Regions from separate parts of the Citrobacter sp. CRE-46 genome, predicted to be linked through region 1. Evidence: predicted binding sites of a transcription regulator. Region 1 holds the regulator's gene; each other region holds the start of a gene.

Region 1 (4,186 bases):
AGATGCCCCAAGATTCGCTGCAGATGCTGCTCCAGGGTGCTTAATGGACCGTGGGACAGCATTTCAGGCGCTTCGAGAATATTCACATCGCCCGAGCTTCCCGGTCCGTCATACTCCAGCCGCTGCTGACAGCGCTGGAGCGCAATTTCGCAGGACTCCAGATACCGCTGCGCCAAATCTGGCGTCAGCATCGTATGTTCCCTTGCCAGTGTGGTCATCGCGTTGATGTGTTCGACAATAAACTGGCTGTGCGTGACCCACAGTTTCATATCCGCCAGATAGTGCGCGTTGAATCCCGGCTCCTGCATTGCCTGATTCAGTGAGTTAAACAGCGTGTTATGCGCCTGGTTGACCCGCATGCGTTGATACGCCAGCGGCGTGGCCTGCGGATCGTTGCTGAGGATCAGGCGAATAGCCTCCTGGTCGGCTTCTAACGCATCGTGGGCGTTCTTACGCAACAGACCACTCTGCCACTGTGGCCACAGCCAGAGCGTGCCGCCAAAGGCGATTAAGCAGCCAATCACCGTGTCGACAAACCGCGGCACGATAAATTGTTCCCCGTTCAGCGTCAGCAGTTGCAGGGTGTACACCGCCGTAACCGTAAAGCCGACGGTGGCCCAGCCGTAGTTTTTGCGAATGATCAGATAGCTGCCTAATGTGATCAGCAACATGCCTGCCAGCGTGAAACCTTCCTGAATATGAAAGTGCAATGTGACGCCGGCAATCACCAGTCCGACGAGCGTACCCACCGAACGATGCAAAATACGCACTCGGGTCGCCCCATAGCCATTTTGCGTGACGAACAGGATCGTCATCAAAATCCAGTAAGGTTTAGGCAGATGTAAGGCGCTGCCCATCAGGCTGGCGATACTCAGCATGACGCTAATGCGCCCGGCGTTACGCAGCGCCGGGGATTTCAACGACAGATAGTTTTTCAGCGCCGGGATCAACGGCAACCGCCGCTGTTTGTCCGCCATCAAATCTCGGGCATACAGCGGGCGCTGGGTCCGTAGCACGCGGGCGATACGGCTGAAGTGCCAGTAGCAAAACTGTCCTACCGGATTATCCGGATGCTGGTTGGCGATTTTCTCCAGCGAGCCAATTTGCTTTTCCATTGAGAAACGGGTCGGTAAGCGGTGATACAAGATATCATCGGCCAGGACGCGCAGGCGGGCGGCGACGGTGCGCGCGTTCCAGCGAATCACCTGTTCCGCGTGGCTTCGCTCGACCAGCTTTTGCACCTCTTCCGGCTGATGCAGGCTAACTGAAATATGTTCCTGCAAATCGAGCGCTTCCTGAAAGGCACGCAACAGTCGCTTGTATTCATTATTGTGATGCGCCGACAGCATGTGCATTTGCTGGTAGCACTGGGTAATCAAATCCACCGCTTTTTGTTGACGAACCAGTAGCGGAGGCAGCGCTTTTTCTGGATCGGCATGCTGGGTCAGCAGACTGTACTTGGCCTCACAGTAATCGGCTAATTCGCGGTACAGCAGGCTAAGCGATTCACGCAGTGGCTGCTCACGCCACATCCAGAACCAGAACCAGTTGAACAGACCGTACCACAACGTACCCAGTGCATAGATCAGCAATGGCTCCCAGACGGGCATGTTCCCGGCAAGGCTTAGCGTGAAAATTGCCGCGATGAGTGAGGCTGGCAGCAGTCGCGCATGCAACGGGCTTAGCTCGGCGGTTACGCCAAGAATTAGCGTCAGGCCGGTGAGGATGAGCGGCAGTGGTATATCTTGCGCCAGCAGTAACTGCATGATCAGGCTGCAACCGGCAAACAGCGATGCGCCAATAACTAAACGTTTAAAAAAGCGTTTATGCGGGGTATCAAGACCGGCAATGTTGCAACAGGCAGGGACGAGGGAAAACAGAAGCCCCAGATGAAGCTGACCAATGATAAGACCGACAGCCACAGGTAAACACAGCACCAGCGTCTGCCGTAGTGCGTAGTTGATCTCGGGGTGATAAATCAGTCTTCGCCACATCGGAACAAACAAAAATGGCGCGCTACCGGGTAACGCGCCATTTCGATGGGATTAACGTGTGCCGTAAACGACAATGGTCTTACCGTGAGCGGAGATCAGGTTCTGATCTTCCAGCATCTTCAGAATACGACCAACGGTCTCACGGGAGCAGCCAACGATCTGGCCGATTTCCTGGCGGGTGATTTTAATCTGCATACCGTCCGGGTGAGTCATCGCGTCAGGCTGTTTTGCCAGATTCAGCAGAGTCTGGGCAATACGGCCGGTGACGTCGAGGAAGGCAAGGTTGCCTACTTTTTCAGACGTGACCTGCAGGCGACGAGCCATCTGAGAAGACAGGCGCATCAGAATATCCGGGTTGACCTGGATTAATTGGCGAAATTTTTTGTAGGAAATTTCAGCGACTTCACATGCGGTTTTGGCCCGTACCCAAGCGCTACGTTCCTGGCCTTCTTCGAAGAGGCCTAATTCACCAATAAAATCGCCCTGATTCAGATAAGAAAGGATCATTTCTTTCCCTTCTTCATCTTTGATCAGCACTGCCACTGAGCCTTTAACGATGTAATACAACGTTTCCGCTTTTTCACCCTGGTGAATCAGCGTGCTCTTCGATGGGTACTTATGAATATGGCAATGAGACAAGAACCATTCGAGAGTCGGGTCTGTTTGCGGTTTGCCAAGCACCATGCGCGGTTATCCTCTGTTATAAGCTGTCTCCAGAGCCAGAAAACGACGCTGCCTCTGGGTTTGCAAAAATGTGCTTCCCGCTACCTGGGAAGGGGGCTACTAAAAATATACTGCAGCCTGTAATGTGATGTCCTCTGCATACATGCAGTACGTCAATGTATTACTGTAGCATCCCGACTGTTTTAGCATAGCTTTCGCCGTGTGTCTCCTGGTGTCTCGCTTCAGCATGACGCAGGTCGCCTTCCGTTGCGAGAATTGTTATGTACGCGTAATCTGTCAGGAAAATTGAAACATTGGAGTTACGAAATATGCAAGCGCGTGTAAAGTGGGTTGAGGGGTTAACCTTCCTCGGTGAGTCCGCCTCTGGCCACCAAATTTTGATGGACGGTAACTCCGGTGATAAAGCGCCGAGCCCGATGGAAATGGTATTAATGGCTGCAGGCGGTTGTAGCGCGATCGATGTGGTGTCGATCCTGCAAAAAGGGCGTCAGGATGTGACCAACTGCGAAGTGAAGCTCACCTCTGAGCGCCGTGAAGAAGCGCCGCGTTTGTTTACCCACATTAATCTGCATTTCATCGTCACCGGCAACGATCTGAAAGAGGCGTCGGTCTCCCGCGCCGTCGATCTCTCGGCGGAAAAATATTGTTCCGTGGCATTGATGCTGGAAAAGGCGGTGAATATTACCCACTCCTATGAAGTGGTTGCTGCGTAATACGTGAAGCCGGATGGCAGCTTGGCCTTATCGGGCCTACAGGACGATACCGATTCGTAGGCCCGATAAGCGTAGCGCCGTCGGGCACATCCCGTACCTCACTCTATCTTTTTACCTTCCATCAGTCGCTGGACCAGCGGCAGCATAATCAATTCCATCGCCAGACCCATTTTGCCGCCAGGTACGACTAATGTATTGATGTGGGAAATGAATGAGCCTTGCAGCATGGCCAGAAGCCACGGAAAGTCGATCCCTTCCAGATTACGAAAATGAATGACCACAAAGCTTTCATCCAGCGACGGAATGCTCTTGGCAGCAAAGGGGTTTGAGGTATCGACGGTGGGTACGCGCTGAAAGTTAATGTGCGTACGGGAAAACTGCGGCGTGATGTAATTGATGTAATCGTCCATTGAGCGCACAACCGAGTCCATCACCGCTTCACGCGAGTGTCCACGCTCGCTGGTATCGCGGGTCAGTTTCTGGATCCATTCCAGGTTAACGATCGGCACTACGCCGACCAGAAGGTCGACATGCCGGGCCACATTTTGCTGTGGGGTGACGACGCCGCCGTGTAGCCCTTCATAGAACAGGACATCCGTCGGTTCAGGCAATGGCTGCCAGGGGGTAAACGTTCCCGGGACCTGGTTCCACGGTACGGCTTCATCGTAGGTGTGCAGATATTTACGCGACTGACCTTTTCCCGTCTGGCCGTATTCAATGAAGGTTTGTTCCAGCAGACCAAAGTCATTGGCTTCGGGCCCGAAATAACTGATATGTCGCCCGGCATCGCGCGCT
Region 2 (4,186 bases), 2.2 Mb from region 1:
TGCTGACGCCAATCGGCAATCCGCAAAATATCCTGATGTGGGGGCGCTCCGGGTTGTCATTTACCGCGTTTACCTGGCAAATGGCGCCGCTCGCGGGTGCCATGATGTTGACGCTGGTGGTGCTGTGCTGGTTCAGTTTCCCGAACAAAGCATTGCACTATCATACCGGGACGCGCGCGCCGGCCTGGCAACCACGCCTGGTGTGGAGCTGTCTCGCGCTGTATATCATCTTTCTGACGGCGCTGGAGTTAAAACAAGAGCTGTGGGGTCTGGCGATTGTGGCGGCGGGGTTCATGGTTCTGGCGCGTCGCGTCATCCTCAGCGTGGACTGGACGCTGCTGCTGGTATTTATGGCGATGTTTATCGATGTGTATTTGCTGACGCAGCTACCGGCATTGCAGGGGATAACCCACCAGATTGGCACGCTCTCAGCGCCGGGTCTCTGGTTGACGGCCATTGGCCTGTCGCAGTTTATCAGTAATGTTCCCAGTACGATTTTGTTGCTGAACTACGTTCCGCCGACGCTGCTGTTGGCCTGGGCGGTTAATGTGGGTGGGTTTGGTCTGCTGCCGGGATCGCTGGCGAATCTTATCGCTTTACGCATGGCAAACGATCGACGGATCTGGTGGCGTTTTCATTGGTATTCGTTGCCGATGCTGATATGGGCGGCGCTGGTAGGGTATGTTTTGCTGCAGATGATGTAATTGATATGGTGTGCCGGATGGCGGCTGGCGCCTGATCCGGCCTACTGCGTTGGTAGGCCCGATAAGCGTAGCGCCATCGGGCATGTATAGCAGATTAGTTCAGACGAACCGGCATACCAGAACGGTTCTGTACCGCCTGCTCAACGACGGACTGATCGACATCAGACTGACCGGTGACGCTGGTAATGCTCTTGTTCAGCGTAATCGGTACGATTTCCCCGCCTTCAAACTGTGCTTCCGTGGTGGACAGCGGGTTGTGTACCTCGATGTAGCGGCTGCCGTCTGGTTCGGTAGTGGCTTTCACCGGCTCATCGATAAACTGTACGCGAGTGCCGACCGGCACATTTTCAAACAGGAATTTGATGTCGTCGTTACGCAGACGGACACAACCGTGGCTGACACGTAAACCAACGCCGAAGTTAGCATTGGTGCCGTGAATAGCATACAGACGGCCGATATACAGTGCGTACAGCCCCATCGGGTTATCCGGGCCTGCCGGAACCACGGCCGGCAGCGGTTCGCCCGCAGCGCGGTATTCCGCATGCATTTTCGCCGTTGGCGTCCAGGTTGGGCCCGCTTTCTTACGTTCTACTTTGGTGGTCCAGTTGATTGGCGTGTCTTTGCCTAACTGGCCGATACCGATCGGCAGAACGATAACGGTGTTGGTGCCTTTCGGGTAGTAGTACAGACGCATTTCAGCGCTGTTGATAACAATACCTTCATGCACGGTATCCGGCAGGATCAACTGCTGAGGAATGTTCAGTACGGTGCCGCCCTTCGGCAGGAAAGTATCCACGCCAGGGTTCGCTTCCAGCATGTTAGACAGACCCATCTGATATTCTGCCGCAAAATACTCCAGCGGTTGGGTATTGCCTTCAGGAATGGTGATGACCTGGTTTTGGCCAATCAAACGGCTACCATCGGTAGGCAGCGGGTACGTGACGGCTGAGGCAGTGTTGCAAAAACCAACTACCGCAAGTGCCGCCGCGAAAAGCGTTGTCAATTTCATATTCATCTTCATGTATGCGAGATTCAGTGCCAGGCAGGCGAGTGGGTTGAGATTTATGTAGTGTTGGGCACGCATTATATGTGCAATCTGAGCAACAAGGAATTCGGATGTGTACTAAATCACATTTTTTTCCTTTTGCTTTCACTTTCCCCCTTCAGCATGAAGGGGCGATCTTATCGTAGACTTATGGCATAATAAGCGGTTTGTCACATATTTCTTTCTCTTTCAGGATACGCCAGTGTTAGTTTCCAGCAACGTCACAATATAGTTTCAAAGCAACTAATTTTGCTGTGAATTTAGAGTTGGTTTGAAAGTGATGGTATTATGTTGATAAGACGAATATAAGGTTAGATCCTTCGATTAATTAGCTACAATTTTGAATATACGAAAGGAGCATTTCGTGGTTTTTGGGAATAGGCATCAACCTGATACGGAACCAGAAGAGCCTGTAAGTGTGGGGATACCAACAGCTGTTCCCAAGGGGAATTCTGGACGCAAATCATTCTCAAATCTTCGCAGAGAGCTAACTGATGAGGAGCTTAGCTCTGCTGCGGTACAACGAATGTTGCTTGATGAGATTGAAAGATTAGATGGTGAATGCAATGATTTGCGTGTGATTCGCGATAAGTTTCATACATCCGATAAACTTGTAGGAGTATTAGAAGAAAAATTCAAAACAAAAATTGCTTTGGAAATAATGCATGTGACATGTTTTCTAATTTCAGGCTCTGCCTTTGGATATGCCACTTCAAACTGGTCAACTCAGCCGACTGCCGCTGTGCTCGCGTTAGCTTTTGGTAGTGTGCTCACTGTCGGGGGGATAGCTGCAAAGGTGGTCAAGCCATGAAAGTTAATATTACAGCAATTCGCGAACCTGGAAACTTAGATAAGGAACGAATTGTCATTCGAGTTGACAGTTCATGCAATATTGGAGAGTTTATACTGCTACAAACGGGATTTGAGAATGAGTCGGTAAACACTGGTATTTACGAAACATTTTGGTTTCCGGATAAACCTGTTCGCGCTGGCGATCTTGTTGTCGTATATACAAAAGCAGGAAAAAGTAGTGAAAAGAAAAGTAATGATGCAACATCACATTTTTTCTATATAGGGAAAGCGATTCCTATTTGGAATAGAAATGAACAAAGCGCGGTACTTATGCATGCACCTGAGTGGCAAAGTTTTCAGGCTGTGCTTTAGTTTTTAAAAAGAAAATAATTAATGGGCGATTTTAATCGCCCGTATTGCCTGTGAATAACTTGAAGATTATTTACATTTTGCGTCTGTTTCCTGATTGAACAATTGATGTGATAATCTTTTCTTGCTTCTTGAGTTGTTCAGCAAACCAACGCTGATCAGTCACGTTTCCTTGTACGATTACACGAGCATCAATAGGCTGAGTCTTAGACTCGCTTTGATTATTCAAGAAGTCTTTCAAATCTCCGTTAGTTCTCTGATCAACGACTCTTTCACCACCATCAAGCAGCCATGTTCCTTCTCTTGGAATTTCAGAAATGCCATCGTGAGCCATACCAGTCATATTCACAGATTTCATGGACATAACTTGTCCTAAAACTTGCGCATAACTTGATGCGGCTAATGCGTATCCCAAAGGACCAGGATAAGTTGCCATTGCTTTAGTTGCAGATTGATATGCGTTTAACATACCATTTGCGATAGCTGTTCCTTTAGCTACTGCAAACGCAGCTTGAGCGGCTTTAGAGTTTTCACCCGAAATACCGGAAATAACACCAGCCATGCCTTGAGCAAAACCGTTATACATTCCCATTTTCGTTTGAATTTCCATCATAGCAATATTTTCAGACTGAACAGAATAAGCCTTGTCTAGTCGTCTTTTTTGCTCTAAAAATTGTTCATGCGACAAAAGTCCAGATTCGTACATTTTCTGATTCTGTTCTCTGAACCTTTCGAACTGTTGATTTAATGCTTCTTGCTCTAATGCCATTCTTTCTTCATCAGTTGCGAAACCAATTGAATTCAAGTTCTGCATATTCACCTGATTAGCATCGATCTCTTTAATTGCTTTCATCTTCTCTTGATGTGCAATTTGGAGATTCTCTAACTGTTCGTTGTATTGCTGTTCTGAAATCAAGTTCTGTTGACGTTTAATATCCAGTTCTTGCTTTTGAATATCGAACATTTGATTCATCGACTGAGTGATAATGCCAATGTCAGCAGGATTAGCCTTAAGACTGTCGGAGAATTCTTTTGACGAGTTAATCAATAGAGAATTACGACGTTCTAGGAATTGCTCCTGTGAGATTATCCCTTTGTCTCTTAGTTCTTGAAGCTTTGTTAGTGCTTGCTGAGTCTGATTAATCTGAGAAGCATATGAACGTCCTTCTTGAGCAATAACCGCAACGTCTAACTGTTTCAGAGATTCAACTGCCTGAGCACGATCAGCCATCATTTTGTCATAATCAGCTTTGGCTTTAGCCATTGCAGCTTTACG
Region 3 (4,186 bases), 520 kb from region 1:
GTAACGCCGAACCTGGATACCATTACCGCGCTGCCGGTGCAGGGTCTGCACGTTGATTTCGTTCATGGCAAAGATGACGTTGCCGGGCTGCACCAACGCCTGCCTGCCGACTGGCTGCTGTCAGCCGGTTTGGTAAACGGTCGTAACGTCTGGCGCGCCGATCTCAGCGAAAAATATGCGCAAATTAAAGACATCGTCGGGAAACGTGCTCTGTGGGTGGCTTCTTCCTGCTCTCTGCTGCACAGCCCAATCGATCTCAGTGTGGAAACCCGCCTTGATGCCGAAGTGAAGAGCTGGTTTGCCTTCGCGCTGCAAAAGTGCGGCGAGCTGGCGCTGCTGCGCGATGCCCTGAACAGCGGCGATACGGCGGCAATTGTGGAATGGAGCGCACCGATCCAGGCGCGTCGTCACTCTACCCGCGTACACAACGCCGCAGTGGAAAAACGTCTGGCGGCGATCACCGCGCAAGACAGCCAGCGCGCCAACGCTTACCCGGTTCGCGCCGAGGCGCAGCGTGCCCGCTTTAATCTACCGGCATGGCCGACCACTACGATCGGTTCATTCCCGCAAACCACCGAAATTCGCGGTCTGCGGCTGGATTTCAAAAAGGGCAACCTGGATGCTGGTCACTACCGCACCGGTATCGCCGAACATATAAAACAGGCGATCGTTGAACAGGAACGTCTGGGCCTCGATGTGCTGGTGCACGGTGAAGCCGAGCGTAATGACATGGTGGAATACTTTGGCGAGCATCTGGATGGTTTTGTCTTTACCCAGAACGGTTGGGTGCAGAGCTATGGTTCTCGCTGCGTGAAGCCGCCGGTGGTAATTGGCGACGTCAGCCGCCCGGAAGCGATCACCGTGGAGTGGGCGAAGTACGCGCAGTCGCTGACCGACAAGCCGGTAAAAGGTATGTTGACCGGTCCGGTGACCATTCTTTGCTGGTCATTCCCGCGTGAAGACGTGACGCGTGAAACCATCGCCAAGCAGATTGCGCTGGCGCTGCGTGATGAAGTGGCGGATCTGGAAGCGGCGGGTATCGGTATTATTCAGATTGATGAACCGGCGCTGCGCGAAGGTCTGCCGCTACGTCGCAGCGACTGGGCCGCGTATCTGGCGTGGGGGGTAGAAGCCTTCCGCATTAACGCGGCGGTGGCGAAGGATGAAACTCAGATCCACACCCACATGTGTTACTGCGAGTTCAACGACATCATGGATTCCATTGCGGCGCTGGACGCGGATGTGATCACCATTGAGACCTCACGCTCCGACATGGAGTTGCTGGAATCGTTTGAAGAGTTCGACTATCCGAATGAAATTGGGCCGGGTGTCTACGATATTCACTCGCCGAACGTCCCGAGCGTGGAGTGGATTGAGGCCCTGCTGAAGAAGGCGGAGCAGCGTATTCCGGCGGAGCGGCTGTGGGTGAACCCGGACTGCGGCCTGAAAACCCGAGGCTGGCCGGAAACCCGTGCCGCACTGGCGAATATGGTGAAGGCCGCGCAGAACTTGCGTCAGGCTTAAAAACAAAACGGAGGCTAACGCCTCCGTTTTGATGATCGGTTTACCTGGCGATACTTATTTCTTCTCGCCGTATTGCGCGAACCACTCCATCATTCTCTGCCAGCCATCTTTGGCGGACTCTTCGTGGTAGCTCGGGCGGTAATCGGCATTAAATGCATGCCCGGCATCGGGATAAACCACAATTTCCGCTTTTGCATTAGCGGCGCGTAGCGCCTGACGCATCGTTTCGACGGTAACCTGAGGAATACTGGTGTCCTGACCACCATAAAGCCCCAGAACAGGAGCGTTAAGATCGGTGGCGATATCAACGGGATGTTTCGGCGAGTTGAGGGTCTTATCGCCTACCAGTTTGCCATACCACGCTACCGCTGCTTTTAACTGCGGATTGTGCGCTGCATACAGCCAGGTGATGCGTCCACCCCAGCAAAAACCTGTGATCATTAATCGATGCGCGTCACCGCCGTTGCGGGAGGCCCAACTGGCGACGTGGTCCAGATCGGCTAGTACCTGAGCGTCAGGCACTTTGGCGACAAGGCCGCTGAGCAGCGTGGGGATATCGGCAAAGTCATTGGGATCGCCTTCGCGGAAATAGAGCTCTGGCGCGATAGCCAGATACCCTTCCAGGGCCAGACGGCGGCAAACGTCACGAATGTGTTCATGAATGCCAAAAATCTCCTGCACGACAATGACCACGGGCAGGGGGCCATCGGTCTGTTTTGGTCGTGCGTGATACGCTGGCATATCATCGCCTTGTGAAGGTATGGACGTTACACCGGCGATAATTGCGTTATCCGGTGTGTGAACCGTAGTAGACGTCGGTGGAGATACAGCAGGTGCAAAGCCAGATTGTCGTGTGGTCATGGTATTCTCCGTACCCTTAAATATTCAGCCAAAAAGCGCATTATTAACTATAGACATATGCAACGAACCACATTGCCTTAAACGGTCTATCTTTTGTGCAAGGCGTCCTTACATCACGTCATTTATGTGATGCGTATCACTATTTCATGGTAATCGAATGCAATTGATTTACATCATGGTGATGTCTGTCACGAAAATTTGTTTATGCCTTCGGTAAAGTGTGTTTTTGCTTCTTCTGACAAAACCGATTCACAGAGGAGTTTTTATGTCTAAGTCTGATGTTTTTCATCTCGGCCTCACTAAGAACGATTTACAAGGGGCCCAGCTCGCTATCGTCCCTGGCGACCCGGAGCGTGTGGAAAAGATCGCCGCGCTGATGGATAAGCCGGTTAAGCTGGCATCCCATCGCGAGTTCACGACCTGGCGTGCTGAGCTGGATGGTAAAGCCGTGATCGTTTGCTCTACCGGTATCGGCGGCCCGTCCACCTCTATTGCCGTAGAAGAACTGGCGCAACTGGGCATTCGTACCTTCCTGCGTATCGGTACGACTGGCGCAATTCAGCCGCACATCAATGTTGGCGACGTGCTGGTCACCACTGCGTCTGTCCGTCTGGATGGTGCAAGCCTGCACTTCGCGCCAATGGAATTCCCGGCCGTTGCCGACTTCGAGTGCACCACTGCGCTGGTGGAAGCGGCGAAATCTATCGGTGCGACTACCCACGTGGGCGTCACCGCGTCATCTGACACCTTCTACCCGGGCCAGGAGCGTTATGACACCTTCTCTGGTCGCGTAGTGAGTCGTTTCAAAGGCTCGATGGAAGAGTGGCAGTCCATGGGGGTCATGAACTACGAAATGGAATCCGCAACGTTGCTGACCATGTGTGCCAGCCAGGGCCTGCGTGCCGGTATGGTTGCTGGTGTTATCGTGAACCGTACTCAGCAAGAGATCCCCAATGCGGAAACGATGAAACAAACGGAAAGCCACGCGGTGAAAATCGTGGTGGAAGCTGCCCGCCGTTTACTGTAATTCTCACTTCTGTTCAAAAAGGCCGACGTGTTCGGCCTTTTTATTTTGCGTAGTGCCTCGCAGGAAATTCCTTTTAAACTGGACGTTTATACAGCACAATTCTATTTTGTGCGGGTAAGCCGTTGCTGTAAGGGGGCGTTGTGGATATTTCAATTATGATGAGTGCTGTGTTGGCGTTAGCCGCAGGGCTGCTGGTGGGGTGGCTGGCGACAAAAGCGCGGGCCGATCAGATCCGTGCCGACCTCATCGAAGAGCGACGTGAACTGGATATTGCGTTAAGCGCTGCCCGGCAACAACTCGCACAGGAAGCCCACTGGCGCGACGAGTGCGAGCTACTCAATAACGAATTACGCAGCCTGCACAGCATCAACACCTCTCTGGAAGCCGATCTCCGTGAAGTCACTACCCGGCTGGAAGCGACGCAGCAGCATGCGGAAGATAAAATCCGCCAGATGATCAACAGCGAACAGCGCCTGAGTGAACAGTTTGAAAACCTGGCGAACCGCATTTTTGAGCACAGCAACCGCCGCGTCGATGAGCAAAACCGCCAAAGCCTGAACAGCCTGCTGGCGCCGCTTCGTGAACAGCTGGACGGTTTTCGTCGTCAGGTTCAGGATAGCTTCGGCAAAGAGGCGCAGGAACGTCATACTCTGGCGCATGAAATTCGTAATCTTCAGCAACTGAACGCGCAGATGGCGCAGGAAGCGGTAAACCTGACGCGGGCGTTAAAAGGCGATAACAAAACGCAGGGCAACTGGGGGGAGGTGGTACTCA
Region 4 (4,186 bases), 2.3 Mb from region 1:
TGCCCAAATCGGGTCACCGGAGAACAGTTCATCATATTCCGGAGTACGCAGGAAGCGAACCATACGCAGTTTCATGACCAGGTGGTCAATCATTTCCTGAGCGTCTTGTTCAGTGATTTTGCCTGCTTTGATATCACGTTCGATGTATGCATCCAGGAAGGTGGATACGCGACCGAAGGACATTGCTGCGCCGTTCTGAGATTTAACCGCGGCCAGGTAGCCGAAGTAAGTCCACTGGATAGCTTCCTGAGCGTTGGTAGCCGGACCAGAGATATCGCAGCCATATTTCGCTGCCATTTCTTTGATCTGACCCAGCGCGCGGTGCTGTTCAGCGATTTCTTCACGCAGACGGATAGTCGCTTCCAGGTTTACGCCGTTTTCCAGGTCAGACTGCAGGGAAACAAACTGCGCGTATTTGTCTTTCATCAGGAAGTCGATACCGTACAGCGCAACGCGACGGTAGTCACCGATGATACGGCCACGGCCATACGCATCTGGCAGACCAGTCAGAACACCGGATTTACGGCAGTTCAGAATGTCTTTGGTATAAACATCGAATACGCCCTGGTTGTGGGTTTTACGGTATTCGGTGAAGATTTTTTTCAGCATCGGATCCAGTTCGCGATTGTACGCTTTGCAGGAACCTTCAACCATTTTGATGCCGCCGAACGGAATGATCGCACGTTTCAGCGGAGCTTCAGTCTGCAGACCAACAATTTTCTCCAGCGCTTTGTTGATGTAACCAGCGTCGTGAGAAGTGATGGTAGAAGCAACGGAGGTGTCAAAGTCAACAGGCGCGTGAGTGCGGTTTTCCTGTTTAACGCCTTCCATTACGCTGTCCCACAGCTTGGTGGTCGCGTCAGTAGCGCCAGCCAGGAAGGACTCGTCACCCTCATACGGAGTGTAGTTTTTCTGAATGAAGTCACGTACGTTTACTTCATTCTGCCAGTCACCTTTGGTAAAACCTTCCCAGGCTGTGGCTAACTTTTCATTAAGCTCGGACATGTAACACCTACCTTCTTAAGTGGATTTTTTATTTACTGCGTGTAATGGGCATCAACAGATTAATGATGATCGTTACCACGCAGGTAAATGACCCAGTATGTCAACCCGACCAACAAACCGCCGCCGATAATATTACCGATCGTAACCGGAATCAGGTTATCGGTGATGAAATTCATCACGGTCAGGTGAGAAAAATTCTCCGGAGAAGAACCGACAGCGGTCCAGAATTCCGGGGTGGCGAAATCGCGTATTACAATACCCATAGGGATCATAAACATGTTTGCGATACTGTGCTCAAAACCGCTGGCAACAAACATTGCGACCGGTAATACCATGATAAACGCTTTGTCCATCAGGCTGCGACCTGAGTAGCTCATCCATACGGCCAGACACACCATCAGGTTAGCCAGGATACCGAGGCTTACCGCTTCAACAAAAGTATGGTGTACTTTGTGGTCGGCTGTTTGCAGGACGTTGAGTCCCCACGCGCCGTTGGCGGTCATATACTCGCCGGAAAGCCACATAAGTAACACGAAGATCAGGGCGCCAATCAGGTTGCCGACATAAACGTTAAGCCAGTTTTTAGCCAACTGTCCCCAGGTAATACGACCACTGGCTTTAGCAACAACAATCAGTACGGTTGAGGTGAAGAGGTCTGCACCGCAGATAACACAAAGGATCAGCCCCAGGGAAAAGCAGATACCACCTATTAATTTTGCCATGCCAAAAGGCATGGTGCCGGTACCGGTTGTGGCGGTGATATAGAAAACAAAGGCAATTGAAATGAATACACCGGCAGTAATTGCCAGATAGAACGTCTTAAGCGGATGTTTCGTTGCTTTATAGACGCCTGCTTCTTCGGCAACTTTGGCCATTGCAGCAGGAAGTAAAAGATCAAAAGGGTTGTCAGCTTTCACACTAACTCTCTCTTTATTAAGTCGGCGACGAGATACTAACAAAGCATTATAGATGAGAATTTGATATAGATCATATCTCGCCTGGCTTATAGGCCCGCAAGACGCATGGTTTTTATGCGAATGCGGAGTAACTTATTGATTATCCATGTAAAAATAAATTTTAAAAATTATAAAGTGAGTTGAATTTTTTCTTTCAGCCTCCTGTTGGACGGTTAATTAATATGGAGTAATTGAGATAAAAGGCCACATTAATAAGCTAATTTTTTTAATATCAACTACTAATATTTAACCTTGTTTTTACATTTATTTTTTGATTTGACCAAAATAAAAAACAGGGCGCTTAAAGCGCCCCGTAATATAGCCCAGACAATACATTTAGCCTACTTAACGCAGGCTGTTTGGCACTATTTTGACCAGTGCGCTGCTTTCGCGCGCTGCAGTTTTTCATAGGCTTTCAGCAGAGACTGATGCGCCGGGAATGCGTGCAGATCGTTGTCTACTGGCTGAAGACCATAAAATGCGGCTTCACCACTCAATGCCGCACTTGCCGCTTCAACCGCATCGGCGCCGTACATGCGGACAAACGCGTTCAGATATTGCAGCGGCTGACGCTCCTCTTCCTGCGACAATAGCAGCAGCGTTTGCAGGCAACGGTAGTAGTTTGCACGTTCAGCGCTAAACACGGAGGCGTTGAATTCCATCGTCCATTCTGTCCATACCAGCGCTTGCTCCAGGTCACCACCGGCCAGCGCCAGCATCACTTTAAGCTCGCCAATGCGCAGGGTATACCAACCGTTATCTGCGCCGGTCGCCAGACCAAGCAGTTCGCGTACGCGGGTGAAGTCGTCAAAACCTTCTTCATCCAGTTGTTCGAGCAGATTGAGATAGTCTTCTTTATCCCACTCACTGCCTGGCAGAGAGAGGATCGTTTCGCGCAGATGCGTACCCATTGCGTTGTTGGCTAACCACAGATCTTCAGCCGGGTAGATGTCAGACATCCCCGGAACGATAATGCGGCAGGCGTATACCCCCAGATGTTCGTAGTCGGCGATATACACTTCTTTATCTTCAGCGTTGAAGATGGTCATCAGGGTGGCGAACTCTTCTTCCGTAGTGCCGGAGAAATTCCAGTCAACGAACGGATAATCAGCATCTTGCTTGAACAGATCCCAGGAGATCAGACCGCTGGAATCAATGAAGTGGGTTTCAAGGTTAGTGTGTTCAGACACTTCTTCATCGTCGAAGGTTGGCGGGGTGAAGACATCAAGATCTTTCAGACCACGACCCTGCAGCAGTTCGGTAACGGTACGCTCCAGCGCAACGCCGAAATCCGGGTGCGCGCCGAAGGACGCAAAGCAGGTACCGTTGGCCGGGTTGAACAGGACAACGCAAATCACCGGGTATTTGCCGCCCAGCGAGCCATCGTAGGCGAAAATCGGGAAACCTTCCGCTTCCAGTGTGGCGATGGACTCCACTACCGCCGGGTAACGCGCCATCACCTCGGCCGGGATTTCCGGCAGGCTGATGCTTTCCGCGATAATGCGGTTCTTCACATAACGTTCAAAGACTTCAGACAGGCCCTGAACGCGCGCTTCGTTAGGCGTGTTACCCGCAGACATACCGTTAGAAACGTACAGATTGCCGATAATATTCATCGGAATATAGACAGTCTGGTTATCAGACTGACGGGTAAACGGCAGGCCGCAGACGCCACGATCTTCATTTCCGGATTGCAGGTCGATAAGCATGCTTCCGGTCAATTCGTTTTCTGGATCGTAAAATGCGCGCAGACGCGCATCCAGCAGACCTTCCGGCACGTCATCGTCTTCCGTCAGCGGGAACCATTTTTCGTTTGGATAATGCACGAACGGGCCGTTGGCGATGGTTTCGCCCAGCCAGAAATCCGCAAAGAAGTAGTTCGTAGACAGACGCTCAAAATATTCGCCCAGCGCGGAGGCCAGCGCCGCTTTTTTCGTCGCACCTTTACCGTTGGTAAAGCACAGCGCGCATTCTTTGTCGCGAATATGCACAGACCAAACGTTAGGCACAGGGTTCAACCAGGAGGCTTCTTCAATCTGAAAACCAAGGTCGAGTAATTTTTGCTGGAAGCGAGCGATGGAGTCTTCCAGAGCGGCATCTTTGCCGGGAATAAATGTTTGCGTCATGAAAATCACTTTTGTCGTACGGAAAGCGCGCAATGATACGGGTTTTCAATGAACGGCGCTATCGCCGCCGGAGCCCAGGCGTAAATAAAACTATTGGCT

What was found. The regulator CRP, encoded in region 1, controls carbon source genes, mostly activating them, when cyclic AMP is high. The targets are predictions, from matches to a motif close to ATGTGANNNNNNTCACAT.
Region 2: ldtB (L,D-transpeptidase) is a predicted target of CRP. The motif match lies at 1,821-1,838, and genes of this name have one in related genera.
Region 3: udp (uridine phosphorylase) is a predicted target of CRP. The motif match lies at 2,510-2,527, and genes of this name have one in related genera.
Region 4: focA (formate transporter FocA) is a predicted target of CRP. The motif match lies at 1,981-1,998, and genes of this name have one in related genera.

The regions. Positions count from the first base shown of each region.
Region 1 covers NZ_CM184341.1:397,689-401,874, forward strand. Annotated here, with positions in the region: gene AC534G_RS01860 (YccS/YhfK family putative transporter) at 1-1,994, opposite strand, end outside; gene crp (cAMP-activated global transcriptional regulator CRP) at 2,046-2,678, opposite strand; gene AC534G_RS01870 (OsmC family protein) at 2,987-3,391, shown strand; gene AC534G_RS01875 (phosphoribulokinase) at 3,490-4,186, opposite strand, start outside.
Region 2 covers NZ_CM184341.1:3,442,229-3,446,414, reverse strand. Annotated here, with positions in the region: gene AC534G_RS16825 (anion transporter) at 1-704, shown strand, start outside; gene ldtB (L,D-transpeptidase) at 799-1,719, opposite strand; gene AC534G_RS16815 (hypothetical protein) at 2,114-2,560, shown strand; gene AC534G_RS16810 (hypothetical protein) at 2,557-2,913, shown strand; gene AC534G_RS16805 (SHOCT domain-containing protein) at 2,984-4,186, opposite strand, start outside.
Region 3 covers NZ_CM184341.1:5,123,893-5,128,078, reverse strand. Annotated here, with positions in the region: gene metE (5-methyltetrahydropteroyltriglutamate--homocysteine S-methyltransferase) at 1-1,524, shown strand, start outside; gene AC534G_RS24840 (dienelactone hydrolase family protein) at 1,579-2,385, opposite strand; gene udp (uridine phosphorylase) at 2,651-3,412, shown strand; gene rmuC (DNA recombination protein RmuC) at 3,553-4,186, shown strand, end outside.
Region 4 covers NZ_CM184341.1:3,329,781-3,333,966, reverse strand. Annotated here, with positions in the region: gene pflB (formate C-acetyltransferase) at 1-1,005, opposite strand, end outside; gene focA (formate transporter FocA) at 1,065-1,922, opposite strand; gene ycaO (30S ribosomal protein S12 methylthiotransferase accessory factor YcaO) at 2,327-4,087, opposite strand.